2 regions of the Janthinobacterium sp. EB271-G4-3-2 genome follow, and region 2 is predicted to be linked to the other one. Evidence: predicted binding sites of a transcription regulator. Region 2 holds the regulator's gene; the other holds the start of a gene.

What was found. Region 2 encodes NrdR, which represses ribonucleotide reductase genes. Its sites were predicted from a motif close to CACNANATNTNGTG; they were not measured.
Region 1: IGS55_RS25470 (ribonucleoside-diphosphate reductase subunit alpha) is a predicted target of NrdR. The motif match lies at 12,756-12,769, and genes of this name have one in related genera.

The regions. Positions count from the first base shown of each region.
Region 1 covers NZ_JACYMG010000016.1:22,524-38,618, forward strand. Annotated here, with positions in the region: gene aroQ (type II 3-dehydroquinate dehydratase) at 1-386, shown strand, start outside; gene accB (acetyl-CoA carboxylase biotin carboxyl carrier protein) at 478-942, shown strand; gene accC (acetyl-CoA carboxylase biotin carboxylase subunit) at 1,044-2,459, shown strand; gene prmA (50S ribosomal protein L11 methyltransferase) at 2,456-3,400, shown strand; gene IGS55_RS25445 (DUF3426 domain-containing protein) at 3,409-4,653, shown strand; gene IGS55_RS25450 (carbohydrate kinase family protein) at 4,665-5,603, shown strand; gene IGS55_RS25455 (YggT family protein) at 5,710-6,243, opposite strand; gene IGS55_RS25460 (hypothetical protein) at 6,498-7,550, shown strand; gene IGS55_RS25465 (ribonucleotide-diphosphate reductase subunit beta) at 8,302-9,453, opposite strand; gene IGS55_RS25470 (ribonucleoside-diphosphate reductase subunit alpha) at 9,572-12,490, opposite strand; gene ampD (1,6-anhydro-N-acetylmuramyl-L-alanine amidase AmpD) at 12,883-13,494, opposite strand; gene IGS55_RS25480 (sigma-54 dependent transcriptional regulator) at 13,472-14,545, opposite strand; gene IGS55_RS25485 (PP0621 family protein) at 14,658-14,912, opposite strand; gene IGS55_RS25490 (cytochrome C assembly family protein) at 14,909-15,712, opposite strand; gene IGS55_RS25495 (hypothetical protein) at 15,747-16,046, opposite strand; gene IGS55_RS25500 (hypothetical protein) at 16,045-16,095, shown strand, end outside.
Region 2 covers NZ_JACYMG010000009.1:252,183-268,277, forward strand. Annotated here, with positions in the region: gene IGS55_RS19710 (pilus assembly protein) at 1-3,430, opposite strand, end outside; gene IGS55_RS19715 (pilus assembly PilX family protein) at 3,427-4,083, opposite strand; gene IGS55_RS19720 (PilW family protein) at 4,096-5,064, opposite strand; gene pilV (type IV pilus modification protein PilV) at 5,061-5,630, opposite strand; gene nrdR (transcriptional regulator NrdR) at 5,861-6,322, opposite strand; gene glyA (serine hydroxymethyltransferase) at 6,466-7,713, opposite strand; ZMP/ZTP riboswitch at 7,825-7,949, opposite strand; gene ybgC (tol-pal system-associated acyl-CoA thioesterase) at 8,264-8,665, shown strand; gene tolQ (protein TolQ) at 8,712-9,401, shown strand; gene IGS55_RS19750 (ExbD/TolR family protein) at 9,417-9,857, shown strand; gene tolA (cell envelope integrity protein TolA) at 9,906-10,925, shown strand; gene tolB (Tol-Pal system beta propeller repeat protein TolB) at 10,931-12,199, shown strand; gene pal (peptidoglycan-associated lipoprotein Pal) at 12,243-12,764, shown strand; gene ybgF (tol-pal system protein YbgF) at 12,899-13,657, shown strand; tRNA gene IGS55_RS19775 (tRNA-Lys) at 13,725-13,800, shown strand; tRNA gene IGS55_RS19780 (tRNA-Lys) at 13,890-13,965, shown strand; gene IGS55_RS19785 (AIPR family protein) at 14,093-15,790, shown strand; gene IGS55_RS19790 (BrnA antitoxin family protein) at 16,001-16,095, opposite strand, start outside.

The sequences.
Region 1 (16,095 bases), on a different contig from region 2:
CGCGCGAGCCTGAGGTCTACGGCGCCAGCACCTTGGCCGATATCGAACAGGCAGCAATGGCGCAAGCCATGGCGGCCGGTGCCGACCTGGTCTGCTTTCAAAGCAACCACGAAGGCGCGCTGATCGACCGCATCCATGCCGCGCGAGCGGAAGGGATCGATGCCATCGTCATCAATCCGGGCGGCCTGACCCATACCAGCGTTGCCTTGCGCGATGCGCTGGCCGGGGTCGCCATCCCGTTCGTGGAAGTCCATATCTCGAATATTTATCAACGCGAGACGTTTCGACATCACTCATTTCTCAGCGCGATCGCGCAGGGGACGATCTGCGGGCTGGGTATCGATGGATATCGGTTTGCCATCGACTTTGCGCTTAAAAAACGTTAATCTACGCGATCTGCACGCATTTAGCGCGGCGATAGGCTCTTGGACATCACCGCATCACTCATAAAACAAACTACATTCCTAGGGGTTTTACATGGATCTACGAAAACTCAAGACCTTGATCGACCTGGTCGCCGAATCGGATATCGCAGAGCTGGAAGTTACCGAAGGCGAAAGCAAGGTTCGCATCGTCAAATCGTCGGCCATGCCGCAAAACCAGATGGTCATGATGCAGCCGCAAGGCATGCAAGCCCAATACCAGCCAGCCGCGCCAGCCGCCGCGCCCGCTGCGGCACCTGCCGTCGTGGTCGCCGCCGAGCCAACGGGCTATGTGGTCAAGTCGCCGATGGTCGGTACCTTCTACCGCTCGTCCGCTCCTGGCAGCGCCGCCTATGTTGAAGTGGGCTCGACCGTCAAGGAAGGTGATACCCTGTGCATCATCGAAGCGATGAAGCTGCTCAATGAAATCGACTCCGACAAAGCCGGTGTCGTGACCCAGATCCTGGTCGAAAACGGCCAGCCGGTCGAATTCGGTCAACCCTTGTTTGTGATCGGCTAAAACCCAGTCCACACGGCCGGCAACGGCCGTTTGCAGTTTTAGCCCCTCACACTTGTTGTTTCGCCGGCTCGCCGGCTCTCACAGACATACGCGAACCTACCATGTTTGAAAAAATCCTGATTGCCAACCGTGGTGAAATTGCCCTCCGTATTCAGCGCGCCTGCCGCGAAATGGGCATTAAAACGGTTGTAGTCCACTCCGAAGCCGACAAGGACGCGAAATACGTCAAGCTGGCCGACGAATCCGTTTGTATCGGCCCGGCACAATCGTCCCTGAGCTACCTGAACATGCCCGCCATCATCAGCGCCGCTGAAGTGACGGATGCGCAAGCGATTCACCCTGGCTATGGCTTCCTGTCGGAAAATGCCGACTTCGCCGAACGCGTCGAGAAATCGGGCTTCGTCTTCATCGGCCCCCGCTCCGAATCGATCCGTTTGATGGGCGATAAAGTATCGGCCAAGCAAACCATGATCAAGGCTGGCGTACCGTGCGTCCCCGGCTCGGAAGGCGCGTTGCCCGACGATCCGAAAGCGATCGTGCAAATTGCCCGCAAGATCGGCTACCCGGTCATCATCAAGGCCGCCGGCGGCGGTGGCGGTCGCGGCATGCGCGTCGTGCACACGGAAGCTGCCCTGATCAACGCCGTGGCGATGACCAAGACGGAAGCCGGCACGGCTTTCGGCAACCCTGAAGTGTATATGGAGAAGTACCTGGAAAATCCGCGCCACGTGGAAATCCAGATCCTCGCCGACGAACACAAGAACGCCGTCTGGCTGGGCGAGCGCGACTGCTCCATGCAGCGCCGCCACCAGAAAGTGATCGAAGAAGCGCCGGCGCCGGGCATCCCGCGCAAGCTGATCGAGAAAATTGGCGACCGTTGCGCCGAAGCTTGCCGCAAGATCGGCTACCGCGGCGCCGGCACGTTTGAATTCCTGTACGAAAACGGCGAGTTCTATTTCATTGAAATGAATACCCGCGTGCAAGTGGAACATCCGGTCACCGAGATGATCACCGGCATCGATATCGTGCAAGAGCAGATCCGCATCGCCGCCGGCGAAAAACTGCGTTTCCGCCAGCGCGACGTCTTGCTGTCTGGCCACGCCATCGAGTGCCGCATCAACGCCGAAGATCCCTTCAAGTTCACGCCATCGCCAGGCAAGATCGTGTCCTGGCATGCACCGGGCGGCCCTGGCATCCGCGTCGATTCGCACGCCTACGCCGGCTACTACGTGCCGCCGCACTACGACTCGATGATCGGCAAAGTGATCGCTTACGGCGCCACGCGCGAGCAAGCGATCCGCCGCATGCAGATCGCCCTGTCCGAAATGGTGGTCGAAGGCATCAACACGAATATCGCCCTGCACCGCGAACTGATGATCGACGCGCGCTTCATCGAAGGCGGCACCAACATTCACTATCTGGAACAGAAACTGGCCGACATGCCGGACCTGGGCAAGAACCTGAATGGCGGCAGCCCCAGCATCGCCAAGAAGTCCGAAATCAAGGCGGGCGCATGAGCTGGACGGAAATCGTCATCGAAATCGCCCGTGACAACGCCGAGGCCATGTCCGACGCGCTGATGGAAGCGGGCGCCCTGTCGGTGTCGGTGGAAGACGCCGATGAAGGCACGGATGCCGAGCAGCCCCTGTTTGGCGAGCCCGGCATGGAACCGAAGGAAGCGGCGTGGGAACGCAGCCGCGTGGTGGCGCTGACCGACGTCGACGCCGACCAGGCCGCCATCGTGGCCGCCGCAGCCCAGGCTGTCGGCATGACGGAAGTGCCCGCCTTTACCATGCGTCCCGTGGAAGAGCAGGACTGGGTACGCCTGACCCAATCGCAATTCGCGCCGATTCACATCGGCAAGAATATCTGGGTCGTACCCAGCTGGCACGAGGCGCCGGACCCAGACGGCCTGATCCTGGAACTGGACCCGGGCCTGGCCTTCGGCACGGGCAGCCATCCGACCACGCGTCTGTGCATGGAGTGGCTGGAAGCGAACCCCGCTCCAGGCAAGACCGTGCTCGACTACGGTTGCGGTTCCGGCATCCTGGCCATGGTGGCCAAGAAGCTGGGCGCGCAAACGGTGGCCGGCGTCGACATCGACCCGCAGGCGATCGAATCGGCGCGCGACAATGCCGAACGCAACCAGTGCGAGATCGAATATTTCTTGCCAGACACGTTTGCCACCTCGGCACATGCCACGGCCAAGTTTGACATCGTCGTCGCCAACATCCTGTCGAGTCCATTGAAGCTGATGGCGCCGATGCTGTCGGGCCGTGTCGCCGAGGGCGGCGCGCTGATCCTGTCCGGCGTGCTGGCACGCCAGGCGGATGAAGTGGCCGCTGCCTACGCACCGTTCATCCAACTGGGTGTGTGGGCCGAGCAAGACGGCTGGGTGGCGCTGCATGGCCGCCTGGGCAGCACGCAAGCGCCTGCGCCCCGCGCGGAAGGTGCATAAGCACAGCAATGGCCCTCGCCACCAAATGCCCCCATTGCAACACGATATTTCGGGTCGCTGCTGACCAATTGAAGTTACGTGGGGGCATCGTGCGCTGTGGCACGTGCAGGGAAGTGTTTGACGGCAATGCCGCGCTGGTCGATCCAGCCGCGGCATCGCCGTTTTTAACATCGGCCCCCGGCACTGCCGCCCCGCTGCCGGCCAGTTATCCGGCCGACAACAGCCTGCCGTCCGCCACGGACGACGAACCCATCTATTCCCTCGACTTCGACACCTCGTTCGACCCGTTCGGCATCTTGCCGGAAACGGCGCAGCTCAAGGACGATGAAGACGATGGCGAGCACATCGAGCTGGACCTCGACGTGGCCCTGCCCGAAGAGGTACCGGCCGCCGCACCGCTCGACATACCGCTCGATAGACCTGAACCTGAAGAAACCCCGGCAAAGCTGCCCGAAGCACCGCTGCCCCAGCCGATGGCGCCCTTCAAGCGCCGCCAGGTCGATGACGTGCCCGCCTTCGCCACGTATCTGCGCGACAGCCGCCGCGAACCGAATCTGGAAACTGGCGCCGCACCGGCGCTGCCCGCGACCGAAAAAGTCAGCCTGGACAAGCCCGCGCCCGCGCGCCGTGAACCGACGCTGGCCGACCACTCGTTCGAAGCGCTGCCCGCCGCACCCGTCGCGCCGGAACCAGCCGAAGAGCAGGAAGAACCTGTCCTGCCGCCAGCCGACGACGAGCCGGCCTTTGTGACCTTGGGACGGCGCCGCGAACAGAGCGGCAAGGCCTTGCGCATGGCCATGGCCGCCGGCTCGGCAGTACTGCTGCTGCTATTATTCCTGCAAGTAATGACCACCTTCCGCAACCCGCTGGCGGCGCAATTCCCGCAGTGGAAGCCGGCCCTGGTGGCGCTGTGCAAGCTCAGCGGCTGCCAGGTCGACTTGCCGGCGCAGATCGAGGCGCTGGCCATCGAGCAAGGCGAATTGCAAACCATCAAGGACCAAACCTTTTCCTATGTCTCGCTGCTGCGCAACCAGAGCCGCAGCGTGCAAGCCTGGCCCAGCATCGAACTGATCCTCAACGACGCCAATGACAAGCCCGTCTTGCGCCGCGTGATCGCGCCGCGCGACTATCTGCCGGCCCATATCGACGTGAGCAAGGGCTTTGCGCCGCGCTCGGAACAAACCATCAAACTGTATTTTGCATTAGACCAGCTCACGGCGTCTGGCTACCATATCGCCATCTTTTACCCTTAACAGACACTATCATGACCAAAACATCGCTGATCTGCGGCTCGCTTGCCACCGACACCATCATGCAATTCCCCGGTCGCTTCGGCGAATCGCTGCTGGCCGACCAGTTGCACAAGGTGAACGTGTCCTTCCTCGTGCCCACCATGCGCACGGAGTTCGGCGGCTGCTCGGGCAACATCGCCTACAGCCTGAAAATGCTGGGCGGCGACCCGCGCATCGTCGGCGTCATGGGGCAAGACAGCGCCGCCTACCTGGAGCGCCTGCAAAAGCTGGGCATTTCCACCGCCAACATCCTGATCAAGGCCGACAGCTACAACGCGCAGTGCTTCGTCACGGCCGACGCGGACAATAACCAGATCAATGCCTTCCACCCGGGCGCCATGTCGTTTGCGCATGAAAACCCGATCGCCAATGCTGGCCCCGCCAAGGTCGCCATCATTTCGCCGGACGGCGACCAGGGCATGCTCAAGCACGCCGCCGACCTGGCCGAGCTGGGCATCCCCTTCATGTTCGACCCGGGCCAGCAGTTGCCACGTTTCAATGGCGAACAGTTGATCGACTTCATCAACAAAGCCACGTATGTGTCGGCCAACGATTATGAAATGGAAATGTTGATGGAACGCACGGGCTTGACCCTGCCGGACATCGCCGGCCGCCTGGAAGCGCTGATCGTCACGCGTGGCGAAAAGGGGTCGGAAATCTATACGGATGGCAAGCGCATCGACATTCCTGTCGTGGCAGCCAAGGAAGTGCTGGACCCGACCGGCTGCGGCGACGCCTACCGTGCCGGCTTGCTGTTCGGCATCACCAACGACCTGGGCTGGGAAACCAGCGGCCGCCTGGCCAGCCTGCTGGGCGCCATCAAGATCGCCACCCAGGGCGCGCAAAACCACGTATTTACGCCAGAGAGCATCGCCGACCAGTTTGAAGCGGCGTTCGGTTACCGCTATTAATATGTAGCTCGGATGTGCGCGGCGAGGCCGCGCGTATCCGACAACATCATTGGCATGGCAAGTGCTGATGTCGGGTTACGCTGCGCTAACCCGACCTACTCCACCATCATCGCACCACAATAATCATCCCCACCAGCACTTGCGCGATCTGCAACAGGATCAGCGCGACCAGCAACGACAGATCCAGGCTGCCGACCAGCGGCACGACCTTGCGAATCGGGCGCAGCAGCGGCTCGTTCAAGGCCCGTACGAACGGCGCCAGCGGCGCATGCGGGTTGACCCAGCTGAAGATGGCTTCGATGATCAGCAAGGCCATGAAACCGTAGAGTATCCATTGCAGGAAGCGTTGCAGCGCCTTGAGCAGCACCACTTCGACGGGATAGCCGGAAATAAACAGCACCGAGCTGGCCAGCAGCACGATCAGGAAGGCGCCGATCAGACTGGCCCAGTCATACCCGCCCACGCCCGGCACCACGCGGCGCAGAGGGCGCACCAGCCAGTCGGACAATTGAAACGTGAATTGCGCCACCGACGAGGGGGGCCGCACGCGCACCGCCTGCATCCAGAAGCGCAGCAGCAACACGCCGCCCAGCAAGGTAGCGATGGTATCAACGATCAATGTAAGGATAACGATCAGCACGACTAATTCTCCAAAAAAAAAACCGCTGTGTGATTGAGTCACACAGCGGCGTGTTGCCTCATCCAGGCACCAGTATCGTTGAAATTACGATGGGCGGGTGCTGGTTGGGAATGGCCAGGCTGCAGCCGGTGCCAACACGGTTTTTGCTACAGGTGCGATAGGTGCCGATGGCTTGGCGACAGGAGCTGCCTTCTTCGGTGCGGCCTTTTTAGGCGCGGCCTTCTTGGCGGCTGGCTTGGCGGCCACGGCGGCTGGTGCCGCTGGAGCTGCTGCCGGCGCTGCTGCTGGTGCGGCTGCCACGACTGGCGCTGCGGCTGGCTTGGCGGCAGGTTTCGCTGCTGCTTTCGCTGCCGGCTTTGCTGCGACCTTGGCGGCTGGCTTTGCTGCAGGCTTGGCGGCTGGCTTCGCTGCAGCTTTTGCTGCTGGCTTGGCTGCCGGTTTTGCTGCGACCTTGGCAGCAGGTTTCGCTGCTGCTTTGGCGGCCGGCTTCGTCGCTACCTTGGCTGCTGGCTTGGCGGCAGCTTTTGCTGCCGGTTTCGCTGCCACCTTGGCTGCCGGCTTGGCGGCAGCCTTGGTTGCTACCTTGGCTGCTGGCTTCGCCGCTACCTTGGCCGCTGGCTTGGCGGCAGCCTTGGTTGCTGGCTTGGCTGCTGCTTTTGCTGCTGGCTTGGCTGCCGCTTTGGCGGCCGGTTTTGCTGCTGCCTTGGCGACGACTTTTTTCGCTGCTGGCTTGGCTGCCGCTTTGGCGGCCGGCTTCGCTGCTGCCTTGGCCGCAGGTTTTGCTGCGGCTTTTTTCACTGCTGGCTTCGCTGCGACCTTGGCGGCTGGCTTGGCTGCTGCCTTGGCAGCTGGCTTCGCTGCTGCTTTGGCGGCCGGCTTGGCTGCTGCCTTGGCGACGATTTTTTTCGCTGCTGGCTTGGCTGCTGCCTTGGCTGCAGGTTTCGCTGCGGCTTTTTTCACTGCTGGCTTGGCTGCTGCCTTGGCCGCTGGTTTTGCTGCGGCTTTTGCTGCTGGCTTGGCGGCCGGTTTGGCTGCGGCTTTTTTCGCGACAGGCTTGGCTGCTGCCTTGGCGGCCGGTTTCGCTGCGGCTTTCGCTGCCGGCTTGGCGGCCGGCTTGGCTGCCGGTTTGGCTGCTGCCTTGGCCGCTGGTTTCGCTGCGGCTTTCGCCACTGGCTTGGCAGCCACTTTTGCTGCAGGCTTGGCTGCGGCTTTGGCGGCTGGTTTCACTGCTGGTTTCGCTGCGGCTGCCGGCTTCTTCGCGGCAGGAGCAGCCTTGGCGGCTGGTTTCTTTACTTCTGATTTCTTAGCGGCTGTTGCCATTTGTCTCTCCTTCATCTGAGATGAGAAATTTAAGCTACAAGATTTAAACCCGTCCGACCCACCACAGGGATAGGCCAGGCGAATTATTCATCGGCGCAAACGGTCGTTTGCGCTAATGAATTCGGCACCAGCTGAACTGCTGCAACTCCTCACGTTTGCAGCACTTCAGCCATCGTCGGTGCCACCCTGCTTTATCTCGCAGCTGGTGGCAAAGTCTGAATTCGGTCATTCGTTTTCGATGCCGTGCGTTTTTTCGCTCCTCGCATCGCGCTCGCCACAACACCGATGCGTCAAATAAAAAACCGCCATGCCTGAAAAAATTCGGGCACGGCGGCAGACGAAAACGGTGTGGTTTTGTGCATATCCGTGTAAATCTGTATCCCTGTTTTGCGAGGTTTTTTCGCTACCGCGCTGGTTAAAAAACCCCGCATTCTAACGCTCGCATTTGCAATCTCATAAAGTACACGAAAACCTTGTCAATGCGCAACCGGCACGACACGTTTTCGCCCCCTTTTTTGCACGATACGCGTGCTATCGCACAATCGCGCGGCAAATGCCGCCGCCGGCGTCTCCGGAAATGCTTTTTCGACTGCGCGATGCGGCCATGCGCGGCATCCGGAAATCCTGGCGCAAGCCCTGTCGCATGGGCCGATGATGCGCGCATTTTTCCGCCGCCATGCACGCAAAAAAAAAGCGCCGTCACGATGACGGCGCTTGTTGGCGTAGCCTGAAAAAGGATTACTCCCAGTTCAGCGCACCACCGGTTTGATACTCGGTCACGCGCGTCTCGAAGAAGTTGCGTTCCTTCTTCATGTCGATCATTTCGCTCATCCACGGGAATGGATTTTCTTCCTGGGCGAACAGCGGCTCGATGCCGATCTGCTGCGCGCGGCGGTTGGCGATGAAGCGCAAATAGCCCTTGAACATCGGCGCATTCAGACCCAGCACGCCGCGTGGCATGGTGTCTTCCGCGTACGCGTATTCCAGTTCCACGGCCTGCATGAACAATACTTTGATCTCTTCGCGGAATTCGGCCGTCCACAGCTGCGGGTTTTCCATCTTGATCGTGTTGATCAAGTCGATGCCGAAGTTGCAGTGCATCGATTCGTCGCGCAGGATGTACTGGTACTGTTCCGCCGCGCCCATCATCTTGTTCTGGCGGCCCAGCGCCAGGATCTGCGTGAAGCCGACGTAGAAGAACAGGCCTTCCATCAGGCAGGCAAACACGATCAGCGATTTGAGCAGCTTCTGATCGTTTTCCACCGTGCCGGTGACGAATGCCGGGTCGGTCAGGGTGTTGATGAACGGGATCAGGAATTCATCCTTGTCGCGGATCGACTTGACTTCGTTGTAGGCGTTGAAGATCTCGCCTTCGTCCAGGCCCAGCGATTCGACGATGTACTGGTAAGCGTGCGTGTGGATCGCTTCCTCGAACGCCTGGCGCAGCAGGTACTGGCGGCACTCGGGCGCCGTGATGTGGCGGTAGGTACCCAGCACGATGTTGTTGGCGGCCAGCGAGTCGGCCGTCACGAAGAAGCCCAGGTTGCGCTTGACCAGGCGGCGCTCGTCGTCCGTCAGGCCGTTCGGATTCTTCCACAGCTCGATATCGCGCTGCATGTTCACTTCCTGCGGCATCCAGTGGTTGGCGCAGCCGGCCAGGTATTTGTCCCACGCCCATTTGTACTTGAACGGCACCAGCTGGTTGACGTCCGTCTTGCCGTTGATGATGCGCTTGTCGTCCGCATTCACGCGGCGCGCCACTTGCTCGGCGTTCGCTTCGGACGGCTCGGCACCTGCCGGCAGGTTCAATTCGGTATTACCCAACGGCGCTTGCTGCGCCGGACGCGGCACAGCTGCCGACGTGGTTTCATCATCCCATGACAACGACATATTCTTCTTCCTTTCCATGCCGGCGAGCCGGCGATCCGCAACAGGCCCGTTGAATCGGACAATGCGGACATTGACAACATTGAATCAGCCCAGACGCTCTGGGCTGACAACTAAAATCTTACTGGCAGGCTTCGCATTCTTCGAAACCGTCATCACCTGGGCGCAGGTAGCAGGCTTCGCCATCGGCGTCGTCCGCTGCCGCTGCCTGGGCGCTGCTCTGTGCACTTTGGGCGCTGGCCGACATGCCGCCGTCGACTGCCACGGCGTTCAGGGCGCCCGTCTTGGAGGTCGATTTCTCCATGTGGGTAGCGGCGATGGTACGCAGGTAGTAGGTGGTTTTCAGGCCACGCAGCCATGCCAGCTTGTAGGTCTCGTCCAGTTTCTTGCCCGATGCGCCAGCCATGTAGATGTTCAGCGACTGGGCCTGGTCGATCCACTTCTGGCGACGCGAAGCCGCTTCCACCAGCCAGCTTGGCGACACTTCAAAGGCGGTGGCGTAGATATCGCGCAGGTCTTGCGGGATGCGGTCGATCTTCACCAGCGAGCCGTCGAAATACTTCAGGTCCGAGATCATGACTTCATCCCACAGGTCGCGCGCCTTCAGGTCGCGCACCAGGTAGCCGTTGATCTCGGTGAATTCGCCCGACAGGTTCGATTTCACGTACAGGTTCTGGAACGTCGGCTCGATACAGGCCGATACGCCGATGATGTTCGAGATCGTCGCCGTCGGGGCGATCGCCACGCAGTTCGAGTTGCGCATGCCGAACTTGGCGATGCGTTCGCGCACCGGGGTCCAGTCCATGGCGGACGAGGAATCGACTTCCAGGTAGCCGCCGCGCTCTTCGGCCAGCAGTTTCACCGAATCCTGCGGCAGGATGCCGCGGTCCCACAGCGAACCGGCGTACGATTCATAGCGGCCGCGCTCTTCGGCCAGTTCCGTCGACGCCAGGTAGGCGTAGTAGCAGACGGCTTCCATCGAGGTGTCGGCAAACGCTACGGCGGCGTCCGAGGCGAACGGGATGCGCATCATGTGCAGGCAGTCCTGGAAGCCCATCACGCCCATGCCGACGGGACGGTGGCGCATGTTCGAATTGCGCGCCTTGTCGACGGCGTAGTAATTGATGTCGATGACGTTGTCGAGCATGCGCATGGCGGTGCGGATGGTCTTGGCCAGCTTGACGTGATCGAGCTTGCCTTCCTTCATGTGCGCCGGCATGTTGACGGAACCGAGGTTGCAGACGGCGATTTCGTCAGGGCCCGTGTTCAGCGTGATTTCCGTGCACAGGTTCGAGCTGTGGACGACGCCGACGTGCGACTGCGGGCTGCGGATGTTGCAAGGATCCTTGAACGTGATCCATGGGTGGCCCGTTTCAAACAGCATCGACAGCATCTTGCGCCACAGGTCCAGCGCCGCGATCTTCTTGAAGACGCGGATTTCGCCGGCGGCGGCCTTGGCTTCGTAGCCCAGGTAAGCCTGTTCAAAAGCCTTGCCGACCTTGTCGTGCAGGTCCGGCGTGTCCGACGGCGAGAACAGGGTCCAATCGCCTTTTTCCATGACGCGCTTCATGAACATGTCGGGAATCCAGTTCGCCGTGTTCATGTCGTGCGTGCGGCGGCGGTCGTCGCCCGTGTTCTTGCGCAGGTCGAGGAATTCCTCGATATCCATGTGCCAGGTTTCCAGGTAGGCGCAGACGGCGCCCTTGCGCTTGCCGCCCTGGTTGACTGCCACGGCCGTGTCGTTGACCACTTTCAGGAACGGCACCACGCCTTGCGACTTGCCGTTGGTACCCTTGATGTGGGCGCCGAGGGCGCGCACCGGCGTCCAGTCGTTGCCCAGGCCGCCCGCGAACTTGGCCAGCAGCGCGTTGTCCTTGATGGCGTCGTAGATGCCTTCCAGGTCATCGGAGACGGTGCTCAGGTAGCACGACGACAGCTGCGAGCGCAGGGTGCCCGAATTGAACAGGGTCGGGGTCGAGCTCATGAAGTCGAACGAGGACAGCAGGCTGTAGAACTCGATGGCGCGCGCTTCGCGGTCCGCCTCGTTCAGCGCCAGGCCCATGGCCACGCGCATGTAGAACGCCTGCGGCATTTCGATGCGCACGTCCTGGATGTGCAGGAAATAGCGGTCGTACAGGGTTTGCAGGCCGATGTAGCCGAACTGCAAGTCGCGGTCGGCGACGATGGCTTTGGCCAGGCGTTCCAGGTCGAAACTGGCGAGTACCGGGTTCAGCAGCTCAGCGGCGATGCCCTTGGCGATATATTGCGGGAAATACGTCAGGTATTCAGCGGCAGCGGCCGCTTGCGGCACTTCCTTGCCGAACACTTCCTTGCGCACCGTGTGCAGCAGGATGCGGGCCGTGACCTGACTGTAGGCCGGGTCTTTTTCCATCAGCGCGCGCGCCGCCAGGATGGCCGACTTGTGCAGTTCTTCGACGGGTACGCCGTCGTACAGGTTCTTCACGGTCTCGGCCAGGATGGCGTCGGCATCGACGTGCTTTTCCAGGCCGGCGCAGGCGGCGTTGATCAGGTCGCGCACTTCCTGCATGTCCAGCAGGCGGCGCACGCCGTTGTCGGTCACGTTCAATTGTGGTGCGGAAACTTGCGCGGAAGCGCCTTGCGCTTCCTTCTGCAGGCGGCGCTCTTCCATGTGCTTGGCGCGGTACAGCACGTAGGCACGCGCCACGTCGTGCTCGCCCGAACGCATCAGCGACAGTTCCACCTGATCTTGCACGTCTTCGATATGGAAGGTGCCGCCGCCCGGATGGCGGCGCACCAGCGCGGCGACGACGCCGTCCGTCAATTGCTCCACCAGTTCGCGGATGCGTGCCGAGGCTGCGCCCTGGCCGCCGTTAACGGCCAAAAACGCCTTGGTCATGGCGATGGCGATCTTCGAAGGCTCAAATGCCACCACCGCGCCGTTGCGTCGGATGATGCGATAGTCGCCCAATGCCGCGCCCGTGCTCGCCACGCTGTTGGCCGCGCCTGGCGCTGGCGATACTGGCGTTGGATGGATGGAAATATCTTGTGGTGATTGCATTGAAGCTCCCGTTGTCAGCTAAAGTCAGCCTGCAGTTTTGCTGCCGCGTGTGTTGTTGAATAGAACGCCCGATGGTCAGGGTTTCTTCAGGTATTTGTTGCTAAATAGTAAATTCATAATGCATACAACCGTGTCAGAATCCATATCGCCACACCGCACTGCCCGGCTGGCGCGAAACACGATCAAGGGTGATAAACCGCCAGTTCCAGTGCTTTATCAGCAATCCGGGTAGCTTTGACAATAATTCTGAAAACGTCTGTGATGGCACTACATATAGTCTTTACATCCAACTTCTGCACTAATTGTAGTGCCCATCGGAGGGGGATGCAATAGTTTTCCGGCATCCGTCGGCGTAATTTTTTGTATTTTCATATACGATTTCGGTTGACTTTTCAGGGTGTGGATGGAAAGCCCAATCCCCGCGAAGTAAGCGCTAACGCAGGCTGCCCGCGCAAGGTTTCCAGCCAGCATTTTTGATAAAAATGCCAGTCAAAAAACGGTCCCGGATCCGTCTTCCTGTCCGGCGCAATATGCTCATGGCCGCGCACCTCGGACAAGCCGTAGCGTGCCACCAGCGCGGCCGTCAGCGCCGCCAGCACGCGGTATTGCTGCTGCTGAAAGGGGACAAAGTCCGAACCTTCCATTTCAATACCGATGGAATAGCCGTTGCACTGCGGGCGCCCTTCGAACATGGATGCGCCCGCATGCCAGGCACGTTGATCAGTAGAAACATATTGCAATAACGTACCATCGCGCCGCACAAAAAAGTGCGCCGACACCTGCAAGCCACGCAGGTCGGAGAAAGAAGGATCGGCATTATAATCCACCCGGCCCGTAAACAAGTCCGACACATGCGGTCCGCCAAAGTGCCCGCCCGGCAAGCTGATGTTATGGATCACCAGCAAGTCGACTTGCGTACCGTCCGGGCGCGCATCGTGGTGCGGCGAGTCATAGCGCAGCGCGCCATCGCACCAGCCGTGTTCATCTATCGTCCATCCGCTCATCAAGTAAGGCTTCCTGTATCGTCAATTTCTGCATGCGGTAACGCAACTGGCGCACGCTCAAACCCAGCTGGCGCGCCGCCCGCGCGCGGTGGTAGCGCGCCTGCGCCAGCGCCAGCATGATCATGTCGCGCTCGGCCTGGCGCAAATACACGTCCAGCGGCAGGACCGGAGCCACGCCACATGCCGCCATGCCGGGCAGGCACAGTTGCCGCGCCGGCAAGTCCGGCAGTGCCGGCGCCGCCCGCAACGGCATGCTGCCCGGCGCGGACGGCAAGGCCAGGCCGTCGGGCGCGATCACGCCGCCGTCGGCAAAGGCCAGCGCCCGCTCCAGCACGTTTTCCAGTTCGCGCACATTGCCCGGGAACGCATACGCGGCCAGTGCCGCCAGCACGGTCGGCGCCAGGCTCACGGCCCGGCGTGGCGACAGGCGCGCGAGAATCACCTCACATAATACCTGCAGATCGCCGCGCCGCTCGCGCAGCGGCGGCAGCGCCAGCTCGATCACATTCAGGCGGTAAAACAGGTCCTGGCGAAACGTGCCGGCGGCCACGCCGCGCGCCAGGCCGTGCTGGCTGGCGCACAGGATGCGCACGTCGATGGCTTCGTCGGTACTGCCGCCCAGCTTGCGCACGCGGCGCTCCTGCAGCACGCGCAGCAGCTTCACCTGCATGGCCAGCGGCAGGTCATCGACTTCGTCGAGCAGCAAACTGCCGCCATGGGCCGCCTGGAACAGGCCCTGGCGCTCGTGCAGCGCGCCCGTGTAGGCGCCCGGGCGGCAGCCAAAGAATTCCGCCTCCATCAGCGCTTCGGGAATGGCGCCGCAGTTGACGGCGATAAACGGGAAGCCGGCGCGCGCGCCCTGCGCATGGATGGCGCGCGCCGCCAGTTCCTTGCCCGTGCCCGATTCGCCGCGGATGGCCACGGGCGCGCCGCAGCGGGCGATGCGGCCGATCTGCGCGCGCACGGCCTGCATGGGCAGCGAGTTGCCGCTCAGTTGCGGCGCCGGCGGCATATCGGCGGCAGAATACTGGCTGGGACTGGGACCGGACATGGAAGCGCGCCTTTCCGCGATGGCGGCGACGAACCGCCTGCTGCAGATGCTACGCCGGACGGAGGCCGGAGGACGTTACGATACGGATGAGCAACGGCGCGCCGGCCTGCCCTTACAAGGTGGCGTGCGCGTGGCTGCAGTAATCGTGGCCCTTGGCCTGCACGTTTTCCGAGGCCGGGTAGTACACGCCGCAATGGGCGCAGCACAGCATCAGCTCGGCATCCGGCAATTCCTGCGGCCGCACCGGCGCCGCATACGGGTTCGGCTGCTGCTGGGCGCGGGCGCGCTGCTGCATGCCCCGGATCTTGCTGCGGATAGCAAACAGCACCAGAAACACCAGCGCCAGCCAGAATAAAACACGTGTCATGCGAATCCTCGGTGTAAAACCACTTCCAGTACAAAACGGCTGCCGACATAGGCCAGCAGCAAGGTGGCGAAACCGGCCAGGGTAAAACTCAGCGCCGTCTTGCCGCGCCAGCCGCGGAAGCGCCGGCCTGCCAGCAGGGCGGCAAACAAGAGCCACGACAGCATGGTAAACACGGATTTGTGATCCCAGTTGAGGGCCTTGCCAAACAGTTGCTCAGAAAACACGATGCCCGACAGCACGGTCAGGCTGAGCAAAATAAAACCCAGGCCGATCATGCGGAACAGCAGCTTTTCCATCGTCAGCAGGGCGGGCAGCTGGTCCAGCGCCGTGCCGATGAAGCCGCGGCTTTCGCTGCGCGTATGCAAACGCGATTCCTGCAACGCCATCAGCACGGCGTGAAAAGCGGCAATCGTCAAGGTGCTGTAGGCGAGCACGGCCACGGCAATATGCCAGCCGAAGACGGCCGACTTGCCTTCCATGCTGACCTGGCTGCCGGGAAAGGCCCAGGCCAGGCCAATGGCGAGGACGGCGCTGGGCATGACCATGCGGCGCAATCCGTCCAGGCTGAAATTGCGGTTCTCTATCCAGTAGGCGCCCACGGAAACCCACAGCGCGGCCGACAGCATGGCGGAAAAACCGAAGCGCAAGGTGCCCGGCGCCATCAGGTCGAACCACAGGGTGGCGGCGTGCGCCAGCCAGGCGACGCCGGTCAGGCCGGCAATGAGCCGGGCACGGGACGAGGGAAGCACCGCGCACGCCGCATACAACAGGGCGGCGATGAAAAAGAAATAGATCTGCATAGTTTAAGTTTACACCATAGCCGGCAAGCGCGATTCAAGCGACAGTATGGGCTGCAGGCAATTCGCCGCCAGCCGACACCGCAAGCCTGCCATGATATCGCGCCTCGGGCGCGGCGGGGTGGCGCACCCTCAAGATTTCGGCAATCTTTCCTGCGGCGCACTGCCACCGCGTCACGGCCACGTTGCCATCTGGATGAGCCAGCCCTATAATTATGTCCATAGAGCAACAATCTTTCACTTTTCGCCACTCGCCCCCCACCGCCATGTTTTCTTTCAAAAAAATTTCCTGGACCTGCCTCCTGCTGGCCGCCTGCACTGTATTAAGCGGTTGCATGAAAGATGCGCCTTCCCAGTCCACGTACGAGGAGTATTTCCGCACGTCC
Region 2 (16,095 bases):
TATCGAGAAAATCGAGGTACCAACCGCGCATGGCATCGCTGCCCGTGTAGCGCAGTTCGGCGCCATCGACGCGCACGCCGCCCGTCGCCTCGCTCAGGCTGCGCTGTTCCAGGTCGGCCCGGCTGCGCGTGGGAGACGACTTCCGCACATCGTCGTGCACGGCGTAAAACGACTGCGACAGGAAAGCGGCGGGCCAGGTATCGGCCGCCTCGACCAGCTTGCCCGTGCCGAACAGCAGCAGATAGCCGCCACCGGGCGCATACGCCACGCTCAGTTGCTGCGTCACGGGCTGGCGCCGGCCCTGCGCATCGCGCGCGACAAAGACGAGCTTGCGTCCCTGCCCCTCTTTCCATGGCGGCCCGCCAGCCATGTCGAGGCGCCAGATATTGCCCTGTAAATCGCCCGCATACTGGAAAGCCAGCGCGCCGTCGCTGCCCGGCACCACGGAGGGCGGACCCAGCGCGTGGGGGGCGGCATCGGCGCCCGTATCGGCCTCGCTGCCATGGCCACCATCACCGCCGCCGCTGGCCACAGGCACCTTGAGCCGGAAGTAATTACTTCCCAACTTCCATGGTGTGCCGGGCGCCTTGTCCAGCGCCAGCAGGAAGATGGCGGCGGCCGATGCGGGCGCCGTCGTGTCCTTGCCGTCATTGACATGGTTGTTGTAGCCGCTGGCGACGATGGCAAAATCACGGTAGGCCGGCGCCCCCTCCTTGCCGCCCATGTTGATGCGGGCGAAGGCGGGCAGTGCGCGCACGTTGCCCATGAGCCTGTCGTCGCGGTCCGTAAACTCCCACAGCGCCCCATCTTGCGCGAAGCGGGCCGGATCCGTGATATCGAGCGCAAACACGCCTTGCGCTCCGCCACCCATGCCCGACACCAGCACCGTCTTCCAATGTCCCGACGCTTGCACTTCCGCCGTGGCCGCCGCGCCGTCGAGCAGTGGGCCGGGGCTGTAGTGAGTGCTCGCAGCGGCGACAGCAAGGCGCAGCAGCGCTTGCGGCAGATAGGCAAACACTTCACTGCCCGTACGCGCATCGAACGCATGCAGCAAACCATCGTTGGCGCCCAGGTACAGCATTTTGCGCCGCTGCAGCAGCGCCTTGCGGTGCACGCCATAGCTGGCGCCCGGCATGCCCAGCCCCGGCGCGCCCACGTACAGCAGATTGCCATGCGGCGCGGTACCCAGGCTGCCTGAGCGGCGCCGCAGGAAGCCACCCGGCTGGCCCGTCTCGTGCGTGCGCTGTCCCAGCAGATACGCCAGGCGCGCTTCTCCCCGTCCATCGCCACCGTCGAATGCGCCGCGCTGTTCCGCGTCGAGCCCCTTCCAGGCCAGCGGCATCAGGGCGCCCTTGGCGTCGATCGTATAGACGGGACGCAAGGCCGCCGGCGCTCCATCCGGCGCGGGCTTATCCTGGCCGCCGGCGCGCCACCATGGCTTGCCGGGAAGCACTGCGCCATCGGCGCCCACGGCAAACGCGGTGCGCGACACGGTCATGCCGCCATCGGCCAGGCGCAGCTGCGTCTGGAACCAGTACGCTTCTTCCGTACCGCTGGCCAGCGCCATCAGGGCTGGCCCCGCCAGCGTCGCCGCCAGCGTGCCCTTGTCGGCGGAGACAAAGGCTGCGCGCAGTCCCGCGATCAGGGCGGCCGGATCGCTGCCGGACAAATAATGGGCGGGCCAGCGGCCATCCAGGCTCCATTCATCGAACGCGCTGCCCGTCGCGCTCTTGAACGGATTGGCGTCGCCGTTCGCATCGAGAAAGCCGCCATATTTTGCCGCCAGCAACAGTGGTGTGGTGGTGGGCACGCCGGCCGGGTCGCCCTGGCGCAAGTCGCCCGCGTAGTGCTCGACCTTTGCAACGCCGTCGTTCTTGCCGCCAGGACGCAAGGCTTGCACATGCGACCAATAGGCCAGCCCTGCCGCATGGTAGCTGGCGCCGCCCGCCCCGTCGGCCAGCAATTCCAGTGCCGCCAGGTCCGGCCGTGGCGCGGGATTGCCCTGCGCGCCGCCGCTTTCCAGGCTGGCCACCGCATGCGTCCAGGCCATCGCGTCGAACGGCGGCGGCGAGAAGCCATCGGCAGCGCGTGCGCGGTCGCCGTTGGATGCGGGAGCCACAGGGACATTACCGGGCACATAGCGGTCGCCCGCCATGCCCGCATCGCCCAGGCTGACGACGATGTGGCGCTGGCAACCGGCCGTTTGCGGGTCGCTCCAGGGCGTCACGACCGGCAAGCCGTCGTCAATGGCAGACGGGGCCGTGGCGGGCGGCACGACAGGGCTTGCCTGCCGTCCTTGCAGGTAGCGCAGCGATTCGTACAGCAATTCAGCCAGCGGCGCCGCCTTCGCGTACGCGCCCGGATGCCCGGCATTGCCGCGGCCGAGGCCATTGATGTAAGCGGTCACCCCGCCGCCAGGGCCCGCAGCCTGAGACGTAGATTGAGTCGCATACACGCCGTTGGCGGGATTCCACTCGGCGTCGGCATTGTCTTGCGGCATAAAGTCGGGCGCCGCCCAGCGTTGCCTGCCCACGTGAGCCAATGGCGCACGCAGCACGCCGCCATACACGGGGCCGGCATTGCCGGACACGCCGTTCAAGTGGCCAAACACGCCCACGCGCACCCTGCCGCCATGGCGCTGCACGGCGCCCACCGGCTTGTAGTTCTTGCCATACGCGAGGCACAAGTCGTCGCGCAGCGGCCCTTCATCGGCATCGCAAACGCGCACGCGCGCGAGGAACACACCGTGCGTGGCCGCAGCGCCAGGTACGTCGCAACTGCCGCCCGGGGGCAAGCTGGCGTCGCCGAACAGCAGGCGATTACGGCAGGAAACGATGGCCAGTTGCGCCAGCGCAAACGGCGTCGCCGCCGCCACGCCCGCCTGCAAGACCTTGCGCGGGAAAAAGACGGGGTGGGCAAAGAAGTCGATGGGGCTGTCCGCATCGGGCAAATAGGCGCGCTGCAGCACCGTCTTGCGCACTTCGTCGATGACGCGGTCGCCGCCCGTCAAGGCATAACGGACGATGTCGAGCATGCTGGCGCCGGCCCAGTTGAGAAAGTTGCCGCTGAAACTGTCGCCGCCGCAGCCATGCAAGGCATCGGCCGGTTTCAGCACGGAGAAGTAAGCGGTCGCTATGCGCAAGTCCGGCAGCATGACGCCGTCCTTGCTGCGGTACGGATAGCTGTAGCACATGCGCGCATGGAAGTACCCTGCGTATTCGCGCTGCGGCGCATAGTCGCCGCCATGCGCGGCAGCGGCGGCAGCGTGCGTGAGGGACAGGTTGAGCAGCAGATTCGGCGGCACCCTGGCGCCGTACAAACCCGCGTCGTCCCGCGCCAGCACCACGGGAGGAGCAGCCGCGATGGCGGCGCCGCAAGCCAGGCAAACGAGGCCGACCAGCAGCCGCCAGCCGCACCAAAGCGCCCTCATGGCCCCGCTCCCACCGCCTGCTTGCGGTAATAACTTTGCAGCACGACTTGCGTGCTTTCCTGCGCCCCAAAACCGATGGCCGTGATGCGGTACACATAGCTTTCCGTGGCCATGCCGCCGGCCATTGCCGTAGCCTGCGCCCCGGGCGGGTGAAACGGCAGCAGTTCGATCAGGTAGCGGGGCCGGCGCGACGGCAGAAAACCCTGTCCTGTCTGCATGACGGCACCCGTAAACTGGCCATACGGCACCGCGCGGCTGCCAGCGTCGGCACCATCGAGGTCCGTGCTTAGCCAGAGGGCCGGCGCGTCCGGCGCTGCGGGCAGGCACAGGCCCAGTGCGCCTCCCTCGCCGCAGCCGTCCGCGAAGCCGGCCGCACTGCCTGGCGCGAAGAGGCTGCTGCGTCCCGGCGCACCAGGTAAACCTTCGATATCGTTCTGCGCATCCACCAATGCCTCCTCCGCCGCCTGAAACGCGATCTGCCGGTCGCGCTCGCCGCGTGCCGCCTTCTCGCCCTGCAAGGCCATCTGCGCCGCCGATATGCCCAGCAACAAGATAATCACCAGCAGGCACAGCACATACACGAGGGTGGCGCCACCGTGGCGTACGCAAGTTGGGCACCACGGTTCGCAACGGCGGATGCCCCTGCCTGCCATCGCGCCGCCCGCCTAGGCCGGCCCGTTGCGCAGCATGATGCTCGTCTGCACCAGTTGCCGCGGCCGCGAGCGCGTCGCGGCGGGCAAGGAGGCGCGCGCGATGCGCACGCCCGTGTCGCCGGCGCCGTGCGCCTCGGCATATGCCTTGCCGAACAGGTCGAACTGCGCCGGCCCCAGTTCCGTCATCTTGTCCGCCTGGCCCGCCTCGCCATGCAGCAACAGGGCCACGCGCACGCTGGCCACGCGCTTCCAGTGCGTGCGCCGGTGCAGATCGCGCTGGCGCGCGGCCGCATCCGCCCCCTCCAGCACCAGCGCCGCATCGTAGGCCTCAAGCGCGCTGGCGTTGACATACTGGTTCGCCACGCCATCGGGCGGCGTATCCGTGTCGAGGCCATACAGGACCTGGAAAGCGTCGACGCCACGGATGATGGCGTCCGCGCCCCAGCCGTTCTCGCCACGGTATTTGCAGCGCAACTCGCCCTCGCCATCGGCACCTTGCGCCACATAGAAAATGCTCCAGCCCCGCTGCGCCTCCGTTTGCGCGGCACCCACGCCGAAGCCCGCGCAATTGAGCACGGAGCCGTCGCCGCCCTCTTCCTTGCCGGCGCCGTAATAGCGCAGGGCCAGCACGTCGCTGCCATGCAGGGCGCCGGGCAAAGCCTGGCTGATGCCCTCGCTGTTCTTGCCCAGGCTGCGCGCATCGAGCCCGGCCACATTCGCGCTGTCGTCATCGGCATGGGCGACGGGCGCGGCGCTGCTGTCCCAGTTCACGTACGCCGTCTGGCGCACGGCGCGGGCGACGGTGTCGAGCGCATAGCGGCCGTTGTCATCGAGCCGCGCACTGGCGGACTGGTCGCCATAACCGCCGCTGGCCGCCAGCAATACGCTACCGGCGGCCAGCATCAACAGCGCACCCAGCGACAGGGCCACCAGCAATTCGACCAGGCTCATGCCGCGATGCCGATACAGGACCTCGCTCATGCACCGCCTCCGCCCAGCTGGAATGCCAGCCTGGGCAGCGACTCGCCTGCCGCATCCACGGCGGGCGAGCCATCGGGCAAGCGGGCGCGCCAGCCCAGCTTGATGACGATGGGTGCGCCCTTGCCGCCGCTGCACGCCCACTGCAAGCCTTGGGCGGCGGCATCCCATGCGGAAGTGTCGCGGCAGATATGCAGGCGCGCGCCGGGCAAGGCCGCATGCAGCCGCTGCTTCCATTCGGCGATATCGAATTGCGCCAGGTCGGCCGCGCTGCAGACAGTGGCGCCGAAGCAGTCAGGCGCACCGCCGCCTGCTTCGGCGTCGTCCGCCGCCGCGTAGGCCACGTTCAGGTAGGGATTGCCCGTATCGGGGCCATTCATGAGCACGCTGTTCGCGCGCATGCGTTCGGCCATGCCGGCAGCCAGTTGCACGCCCGCCGACAACAGCGCCGACTCGTGGCGGGCGCGCAGCGAGTGCAATTGCAGGATGCTGGCGCCCAGCAGACCCAGCGCCAACAGCAGCAGCGACACGAGCACCTCGACGAGGCTGCTGCCACCGGCAGAAAACATAGTGTGACCGCCCTTGCGCATGCGCTACTCCCTTCCGCAGAAAGAGTCGCAGGAACAGGCGGCCCAGCTACAAGATAGGCGCGCGCAAAAAGCCGGGTCTGCGCTGGCGCAAACAACACGGCAATAAGATGGGAAGAACAGCGGTGGGATTGATCAGGCCGCTTGCCAGGCGAACGCTGGTGTGGTGAACATGGGGCGCATGACCAGCCCCGCCTTCAACAAGGTGGACGTCAGGGCTTGCGCGCCTGCCCCACTTCGGCGATCGCATCCTGGAATTCGGCCAGATCTTCGAAATTCTTGTAGACGGAAGCGAAGCGGATGTAGGCGATCTTGTCGAGGCGCTTCAATTCTTGCATGACGAGTTCGCCGATATAGCCGGAATCGACTTCACGCAAGCCGCTGGTCAGCAGCTTTTCCTGGATGGACGCGATGGCCGTATCCACCGAGGCGGCCGCAACGGGACGCTTGCGCAAGGCCAGCATCAGACTGCCGCGCAACTTATCCGCAGCGAACTCCGTCCGGCTGCCATTCTTTTTGACGACGGCCGGCATGATAAGTTCAATCCGTTCGTACGTGGTAAAACGCTTGTCGCATTTGCCGCAGCGGCGGCGGCGCCGAATGGCATCCCCTTCCTCCGATACGCGCGTATCGAGAACCTGGGTGTCGCCGTGCTGGCAAAATGGACATTTCATGGGCTGGCTACAACTTTATAGTAATAATTACGGGAAATCGCCGCCCTTGTACAAAGGGCGCCCGAATCACTCCGGGCGCCCTTGGGCACGAAGGAATGTGTCATACAGAATCTTACTCCGTATGACACATTCTGGACAAATTATTATGCGGCGTACACAGGGTGCGCGTCGGCCAGTACTTTCACGGCCGCTTTCACGCGCTCGATGATGGCGGCGTCATGCGGATTGTCCAGCACGTCGGCGATCAGGTTGCCCACTTCTTCCGCTTGCGCTTCCTTGAAACCGCGCGTCGTCATCGCCGGGCTGCCCAGGCGGATGCCCGAGGTGACGAATGGTTTTTGCGGGTCGTTCGGGATGCCGTTCTTGTTGCAGGTGATGTGCGCGGAACCGAGGATGGCTTCGGCTTCCTTGCCCGTCAGGTTCTTGGCGCGCAGGTCGACCAGCATGACGTGCGATTCGGTGCCACCGGACACGATGCGCAGGCCGCGCTTGATCAGGGTTTTCGCCAGCACGTCGGCGTTCTTGATCACTTGCTTCTGGTATTCGACGAATTCAGGGCTCAGTGCTTCCTTGAAGGCGACGGCCTTGCCGGCGATCACGTGCATCAGCGGGCCGCCCTGGATACCAGGGAAGATGGCCGAATTGATGGCTTTTTCGTGTTCGGCCTTCATCAGGATGATGCCGCCGCGCGGGCCGCGCAACGATTTGTGCGTGGTCGATGTGACGAAGTCGGCGAACGGCACCGGGTTCGGGTACAGGCCGGCGGCGATCAGGCCGGCGTAGTGGGCCATGTCGACCATGAAGTAGGCGCCAACTTCCTTGGCGATCTTGCCGAAGCGTTCGAAGTCGATCTTTTTCGAGAATGCGGACGCGCCGGCGATGATCAATTTCGGCTTGCGTTCGCGCGCCAGGCGCTCCATTGCCTCGTAGTCGATGTCTTCTTCCGCCGTCAAACCGTAGGACACGACATCAAACCATTTGCCGGACATGTTCAGCGGCATGCCGTGGGTCAGGTGGCCGCCTTCGGCCAGCGACATACCCATGATCAGGTCGCCTGGTTTCAACATGGCAAAGAACACGCCCTGGTTCGCTTGCGAGCCGGAGTTCGGCTGCACGTTCGCGCATTCGGCGCCGAACAGCTGCTTGACACGGTCGATGGCCAGTTGCTCGGCCACGTCGACGTATTCGCAGCCACCGTAGTAGCGCTTGCCTGGATAACCTTCGGCGTACTTGTTCGTCAGCTGCGAGCCTTGCGCTTCCATTACGGCTGGCGACGTGTAGTTCTCCGACGCGATCAGTTCGATGTGATCGTGCTGGCGCGTGTTCTCTTTTTGAATGACGGCGAACAATTCAGGATCGACGTTGGCGAGGGTGTGATCTTTTGCAAACATGTAAAAACTCCAAGTATGAGGGTGCTTGTACTGGCAGATTGGATCGAATGAGGGGAGCCGGCGTTAAGTGAATAACAACATTGGACAGGCAGCCTCTTCGTGCTTTTCCATAGTGGCTACCCAGGCGAACGGCTGATGAAAAATCTCACGTTTCCCGGTGGGTGCCCACCTTTCGCCGGTTTGCCGACCGCCATCCATGGAGATCGCCCGACTTTTCGCCAGTCACGTGAGACGTAATGGAATGCAAATTGTAAGTTAAGTGCCGAAATTGAGCAAGGAATGCAACCGTGCGGCTATAATCGCCGCGCGCCACCGCAGCCCGGACACGGCCACAGGCCGCCCGGAGCATGCCTGCGGCTCTTAAGCTGGACTTAAACCTGGTCATGGCTTGTAAGCGTATGTTACGAAGCTTGCCATTGCACACGCCGGATTTACAATGCTGCGGTGCAACTTATATGCAGCTTTTGCATGGCTTTCCAGCAAGCGCCCACAGTCACAAGAAGAAAAATCGCGTAAAATGTTGCTCAATCTCACTACTGGCGCAATAAACATGCCTTCAGTCTTTACCTGGAACGTACGTGTCTACTATGAAGACACCGACGCCGGCGGCATCGTCTATTACGCTAACTACCTGAAATTCTTCGAGCGCGCGCGCACCGAATGGCTGCGCGCCATCGACGTGGGCCAGCAGGAATTGCTGGAGCAGCATGACGCGATGTTCGTTGTCAAAAGCGTTAACGCCGACTATCATGCGCCAGCCAGGCTCGATGACACGGTAAGATTGACATTAAGCATAGAGAAAATGGGGCGCGCCTCCATCGTTTTCCTGCAACAAGCCTGGTGCGGCGACAGCCTGCTCAACACGGCACGCGTCAAGATCGGCTGCGTCGATTCGGCACTGCGCCCGCGCGCCGTGCCCGATGCGGTAGCGGCCCGCATGCGCGCCGCCTGAACCCCACCCGCCACTCCGGATAATTCACCCAACAGACTGCCAGCCAATGAACGTTACACAAGATCTTTCTTTCCTCGCGCTCATCTCCAATGCCCACCTGATCGTGCAACTGATCATGGCACTGCTGCTGCTGATTTCCCTGACCAGCTGGACCTACATTTTCCGCAAGATGTTTGCCGTGCGCCAGGCGCGCAAGCAAACCATCGAATTCGAACGCAGCTTCTGGGCGGGCGGCAACCTGCATGCGCTGCACCAGAACGCCAGCGGCAACCGCGACCAGAGCGGCGCGCTGGCCCGCATCTTCGACGCCGGCATGGGTGAATTCATCAAGGGCAAGGCTTCCTACGGTTCGCGCGACGCGCTGGACGTCGGTGCCGTGCTCGACGGCGCACGCCGCGCCATGCGCGCCGCCTTCCAGCGTGAAATGGACGTGCTCGAATCGCACCTGGCCTTCCTCGCTTCCGTCGGCTCCGTCTCGCCGTACATCGGCCTGCTCGGCACCGTCTGGGGCATCATGAACGCCTTCCGCGGCCTGGCCAACGTGCAGCAAGCCACCCTGGCCGCCGTCGCGCCCGGCATTGCCGAAGCGCTGATCGCCACGGCCATCGGCCTGTTCGCCGCGATTCCCGCCGTCGTCGCCTACAACCGTTTTTCGCATGACATCGACCGCCTGGCGATCCGCTTCGAGAGCTTCGTCGAGGAATTCTCCAACATCTTGCAGCGCCAGTCGCGCTAAGAGGGGGCAGCGTCCATGGGTTCCTCATTCAATAGCGGCGGCATGCGCGGCGGCCGTGGCCGCAAGTTCAAGTCCGAGATCAACGTCGTGCCGTACATCGACGTGATGCTGGTGCTGCTGATCATTTTCATGGTGATGCCGTCGTCGAACAATCCCAGCGTGGTGAACTTGCCCAACGCGGAAAAGTCGGCGAAACCACCCGATGACTATATTCAGATCGTGCTGAAACCGAATGGTTCGCTGTCGATCGGCGTCATCGGCAAGGAGCAGTTGTCGCCGGAAACGGAACCGAACCGCGACGCCCTGCTGCGCAAGCTGCGCGGTTTGCACGAGAGCAATCCAGACTATCCCGTGATGATCGCGGGCGACAAGGAAAGCAAGTACGACGATGTGATCCAGCTCATTTCGGAAGCGAAAAAGATGGGCATTACCCGCGTTGGCCTGGCCACCAAGTAAGCGCAGCATCCTGTTTCCAGACTTGACCGTTTTTAGATAGACTAGACTTTGCAGAACAAACAAATCGACCATGTACTCGGCAAGCCCTACAGCGTGCCGCGCGAACGCAGCCGCTGGCCCTCGCTGGGCCTGGCGCTGGCGATGCACCTTGGGCTGCTGTTTTTCCTGTGGGTGGGCGTACACTGGCAAAATACGGAACCTGTCGCCGTCGAAGCGGAAGTGTGGGACATGAAAGTGCAGACGGCCGCGCCGCCGCCCGAAGTGGCGACGGAACCGGAGCCGACACCAACGCCGCCGCCGGAACCGGAAGTGGAACAGCCGGCCCCGCCGCCACCGCCGCCGGTGGCCGCGCCCGAGCCGAAGGTCGACCTGCGCGAGGCGGAGATCGCCCTCGAGCGCAAGAAGGCCAAGCTGAAGGAAGACAAAGAGAAAGCGGCAGCCGAAGAACGCCGCAAGCAGGAACAGAAGGAACGCGAGGAAGAAAAGCGCGAACTGGAAAAACAGAAGCAGAAAGAAAAAGACAAGGCTGACAAGCTGGAAAAAGAAAAGGCCGACAAGCTGGAGAAAGCCAAGCAGGCCAAAGAGAAAGAAAAAGCGGCGGAAGAAAAAGCCGAGAAAGAACTGTCCGATAAAAAAGCGGCGGCGGAAAAAGCTGCCAAGGCGAAAAAAGCGGCGGAAGAGAAAAAGGCCGCCGACAAGGCGCGCGCTGCGGAAATGAGCCGCATCACGGGTGCGGCGGGCGCCGGCACGACGGGCACGGCCGAGAAATCGACCGCGCCACGCAAGGACAGCGGCTATGTCGCTGCCCTGACGAGCAAGATCAAGAGCAATATCGCGTACAGCGGTAGCACGGACGTGCCGGGCAACCCGCGCGCCGTGTTCAAGATCGAGCAACTGCCAACTGGGGAAATTATTTCGGTCCGAAAGATTAAAAGTAGCGGCCTGCCGGCGTATGACAGCTCGGTGGAAAACGCCATTAATAAATCGTCGCCACTGCCGAAGAAAAAAGACGGCACCGTGGAACGCGAGATTGAACTCATATTCGAGATGAAGGATTTGCCTAAATGATGACCATGAAAAAAATGAGCTATGTCGTGCTCTGCGCCAGCCTGATGCTGGGAGCGTCCAGCGCCCAGGCGCAGCTGCGCGTGGAGATTACGGGGATCGGCAGCAACCAGATTCCGGTGGCTGTCGCCAGCTTCGTCAATGAATCGGCGGCGCCGCAATCGCTGTCGGGCATTATCAAGGCCGACCTGGCACGCAGCGGCGTGTTCAAGCTGATCGACGCCGATGCGCCCGTATCGGAAACGGCGCCCGTCAGCTACGAACAGTGGAAGTCGCGCGGCGCCGACGCGCTGGCGGCCGGCACCGTGCAAAGCATGGCCGATGGCCGCATGGACGTGCGCTACAAGCTGTTCGACACCATCAAGGGTGCGCAGATTTCCAGCATGAACAATGCGGCCGCGCCGCAGTTCAACCGCTTGCTGGCGCACAAGATCGCCGACGATATTTATGAAAAGCTGACGGGTGTCAAAGGCGCGTTCGCCACGCGCATCGCCTACGTCACGCAATCGGGCCGCGAATACCGCCTGGAAGTGGCCGACGCCGATGGCGAAGGCATCCAGGTCGCCCTGCGCTCGAACGAGCCGATCATTTCACCTGCCTGGTCGCCGGACGGCACCAAGGTCGCGTATGTGTCGTTTGAAAAGAAAAAGCCCATCGTCTACGTGCAAAACCTGGTCACCCGCCAGCGCACCATCGTGTCGAATGAAAAAGGCAGCAATTCCGCGCCGAGCTGGAGCCCGGACGGCTCGCGCCTGGCCGTGGCCCTGTCGCGCGACGGCCATACCCAGATCTACACCGTCAATGCCGACGGCAGCGGCTTGCGCCGCGCAAGCACCAGCAGCGGCATCGACACGGAACCTCAATTCTCGGCCGATGGCCAAAGCATTTACTTCACCAGCGATCGCAGCGGCGGACCACAAATCTACCGCATGTCGGTCAGCGGTGGCGAAGCCAAGCGCGTGACGTTTGGCGGCTCCTACAACATCAGCCCGCGGATTTCGTCCGACGGGAAGACCCTTGCTTATATTTCCCGTCGCGACGGCAATTTCCAGCTCTACGCGCTCGACCTGGCTAGTGGCCAGGAACTGCGTCTGTCGGACACCGCCAACGACGAATCACCGAGCTTTTCGCCCAACGGGAAATATATCATGTACGCGACCGAATCCGGACGACGCAAGTCGCTGGCAGTGGTATCGGTGGATGGCCGCGTCAAACAGCGTTTGACTACGCAAGCTGGCAATATCAAGGAGCCCACCTGGGGTCCTTTTATGAAGTAAATGCTGTACAGTTTCACCTTTAACCATGACCCGGAGAATAAAAATGAGTAACTTTAAAAGTTTGGCTTTCATCGCCGCTACCGCAGCCCTGCTGTCCGCCTGCAGCACCCCAGTCAAAGTAGCAGAAACCCCAGTGGTTGAGCGCGCCCCTGAAAAAGTCGCGGCTCCAGTTGACACCCGTCAAGTTCAGCCAGTAACGACCGCATCGGTCGATCCACTGGACGATCCAAAAGGCGTGCTGGCTAACCGCAGCATCTACTTCGACTTCGACAAGTACGTCGTGCGCGAAGCGGACACCCCAGTCGTGCAAAACCACGCTGCTTACCTGGTAAAAACGCCTAGCCGCAAGATCCTGATCCAAGGTAACACCGATGAACGCGGTGGCGCTGAGTACAACCTGGCCCTGGGCCAGAAACGTGCTGAAGCCGTGCGCAAGTCGATGGCAGCCCTGGGCGTGCCAGAAGGCCAAATGGAAGCCGTGTCGCTGGGCAAAGAAAAGCCTAAAGCACAAGGCAGCAACGAAGCGGCATGGGCAGAAAACCGCCGCGCTGACATCGTTTATTGATGTTGATAGGTGAGCGCGCCAGCATTGGCGCTTACCTAACTGGCCAGTCATAGGCATAATAATGGGGCGCAGCGCGGTGATTCACCGCCCGGCGCCCCGTTTGCATGTTTGCGTAACCTTAGAAAGCCCGACCCATGATGACATTCTCGAAAGCCGGCGTCGCCGCCGCCTTGATGGCCGCGTTTGCCTACCTGCCCCTGCACGCCAACGCCGCCCTGTTCGATGACGACGAAGCGCGCAAGGCCATCCTCGAGCTGCGCGCCAAGGTCGACGCCATGGCGCGCGACCTGAACAGCCGCGTTGACAGCAAGGCGGACAAGACCAGCACCTTGAGCCTGATCAACCAGCACGACCAGACCATGCAAGAGATCGCCCGCCTGCGCGGCCAGATCGAAGTGCTGGGCAACGACCTGGCGAATGTGCAAAAGCGCCAGAAGGATTTCTATACCGACATCGACGCGCGCCTGCGCAAGCTCGAGCCGCGCCAGGTCACCATCGACGGCCAGGAAGCGGCCGTGGGCGTGTCCGAGCAAAGCGCGTACGAATCCGCGTTCGGCCTGTTCAAGTCGGGCGACTACAAGGGCGCCGTCACGGCCCTGGACGCCTTCGTGAAACGCTATCCGGAATCGGCCTACGCGGCCAACGCGCAATACTGGCTGGGCAACGCCTATTACGCCCAGCGCGACTGCAAGAACGCCATCACGGCCCAGCAGGCAGTGCTGAAACACTACCCGGACAGCCCGAAGGCGCCCGACGCCATGCTCAACATCGCCAGCTGCTACACGGAGCTGAAAGACAAGCCGAACGCCACCAAGACCCTGAACGCCCTGATCTCGCGCTACCCGGAATCGAGCGCGGCGCAAGCGGCCAAGGAACGGGCCGGCAAAAAGTAAAAGCAGGGAAAAAGTTGCCCGTTAGGTTTGACAGAATCCCGGGCACCCCCTATAATCTTCCTTCTTCGGGTCGTTAGCTCAGCTGGTAGAGCAGCGGACTTTTAATCCGTTGGTCGCAGGTTCGAATCCCGCACGGCCTACCACGAATACGCAGTACTGATCTGCTTGCGAGTTGTTATAGCAAGCATTTTTTTACGGCACAGTGTTACCGAAGTTGTTGTAAAAAGTTTTTGGGTCGTTAGCTCAGCTGGTAGAGCAGCGGACTTTTAATCCGTTGGTCGCAGGTTCGAATCCCGCACGGCCTACCAAATACTATGAAGAAGCCAACCGTTCGCGGTTGGCTTTTTTGTTTTTCAACTCAACTCCCGATCCCGCAAACAAAAATAGTGTTACAGTATCTATATCTTGGCTCAACTCACTTTGAATTGAAATTTCATGCATAGAATTGTAAAAAGTCATTTGGATAGCTTCATAAAAGAACATGGATTCTTAAGCGACGATGAAGCCACGCAGTTTGAGAAATTCTGTAACTACTGCTTTTTACATCAACGCATTTCAAGCAAGCTTGATCTGGATGATATTACAACACTAACTGATGATGATGGCATGGATGGCGTCGCGCTGGTTGTAAACGAGGATTTAGTACAAAGCAAAGAAGATGCGGATGTTATTTTTGGCAAAGATAGACGAAATAATGACGTAGACATTTGTTTTGTTCAGGCCAAACGATCTGACAGCTTCGATCTTGGAGATTTTCTAAAATTTAAAGACTCGATATTAAGATTCCTAAGTCAGGCCCCATACTTGGCTATCAGCTCTCTACAAAAAGATGTACGAGCTGCATTTGACGTGGCTATCGATAATGCTCCAAAAATTCGCGGTGGGAAACCCTCATTATTTGCTCACTTCGTGACTACTGGGGTATACACTTCTCAGTCAGCATTTGAAGTAGCAAAAAGAGAAATGCTTTCTCAAATTGAGTCCATGGGGCTCTTTTCGAAAATTGATATCAAAATATTTGGACGTGACGAATTAGTCAAATCTTGGGTCGACAGCTATAGCGGCGTAGAAGCAACGTTATTAATGCATTCGCACGCTGGCCTTCCTCAACTTTCAGGAATTGCAGAGTCTTACTTAGCAGTAGTAAAGGCCAAAGACTTTATCCAGCAAATTTTATCAGGCCCAGACGGAACAATTCGAGGTCAAATATTTGAAGACAATGTTAGACACTATCTAGGCTCAGAAAATCCTGTCAACCGTTCAATAGGTGATACATTAGAGCAAGCCGAGACAAGTTCACGATTTCCAGTATTGAATAATGGGGTAACGCTCGTTAGTCCAGATATTGTGGTTCAAACCAATCGTCTCTTCATAAAGAACTTTCAAATTGTTAATGGCTGCCAGACCTCACATGTTCTCTTCGACAACAAGGATAAAATTGGAGATGACGTAATGGTAACACTAAAAGTAGTAGAAACAGATGACGAAGATATATTTGGTGAATTAGTTCGCGCAACAAATAGCCAGAGTGCAATTCCCGAATCACAATTTCTATCCCTAAGTCCAATAGCAAGGAAGGTTGAGGCATATTTCAATACATTTGAAGGGCAGGAAGGGCGCCTATATTTTGAAAGAAGAGACCGACAATATGTTGGCAAAGGCGTACCTACATTGCGCATCGTGGATCTAGATGCCGCTGCGCGCGCTGTATGCGCAATGTATTTGCAACGTCCTGATTTGGCATTCAAATATCCAAAACAAATGTATGAAGTTTTAGGACAACAAATTTTTGATGAACAGAACCGTGAAATTATTTACTATTCCAGTGCTTTAGTTTTATACAGAATTCACTTACTAAGTTCCAATGGTGGAATTGCTGGTGCAGTTCGAAAGTACAAATGGCATATCTTAGCTTTAGTGGGTGCCATGATTTCTGGAAAATCAGTTCCACAACTCAATAGCAAAAAAATAGATACCTTTGCACAGAAGATTATTAAAGTCTTCCAGGTTCAAAATGATAAAATCAACGACACGCTGACACGCGCAGAAGCATTGATAGCTGAGCTAGGTGAGATATCCAATGATCGAATGCGCCGCCAAGGTACACTTGATGAATTGTTCGACAGGATATAGCCCCCCTCAAAAACGGCAAGGATCTACCTGCCCAATTAGATGAGTAAAAATCAAAAACTCTTAAAAATCTTTTGATAAACATCTGGCTAAATTTAAATAACTACAATCCTGACCTCTATTAGAATTTTAGTGGATTGGTCGCAGGTTAAAATCCCACACTGACTAAATATTACAGAAAAGCCAACCGTTCGTGGTTGGCTTTTTTATTTTCTAGGCTTGCCTGGATCGCAACCACTCCTTCAGCGCATCATTCATGCGCGTTTGCCAGCCATCACCGGTGGCCTTGAAGGCATCAAGGATCTCGG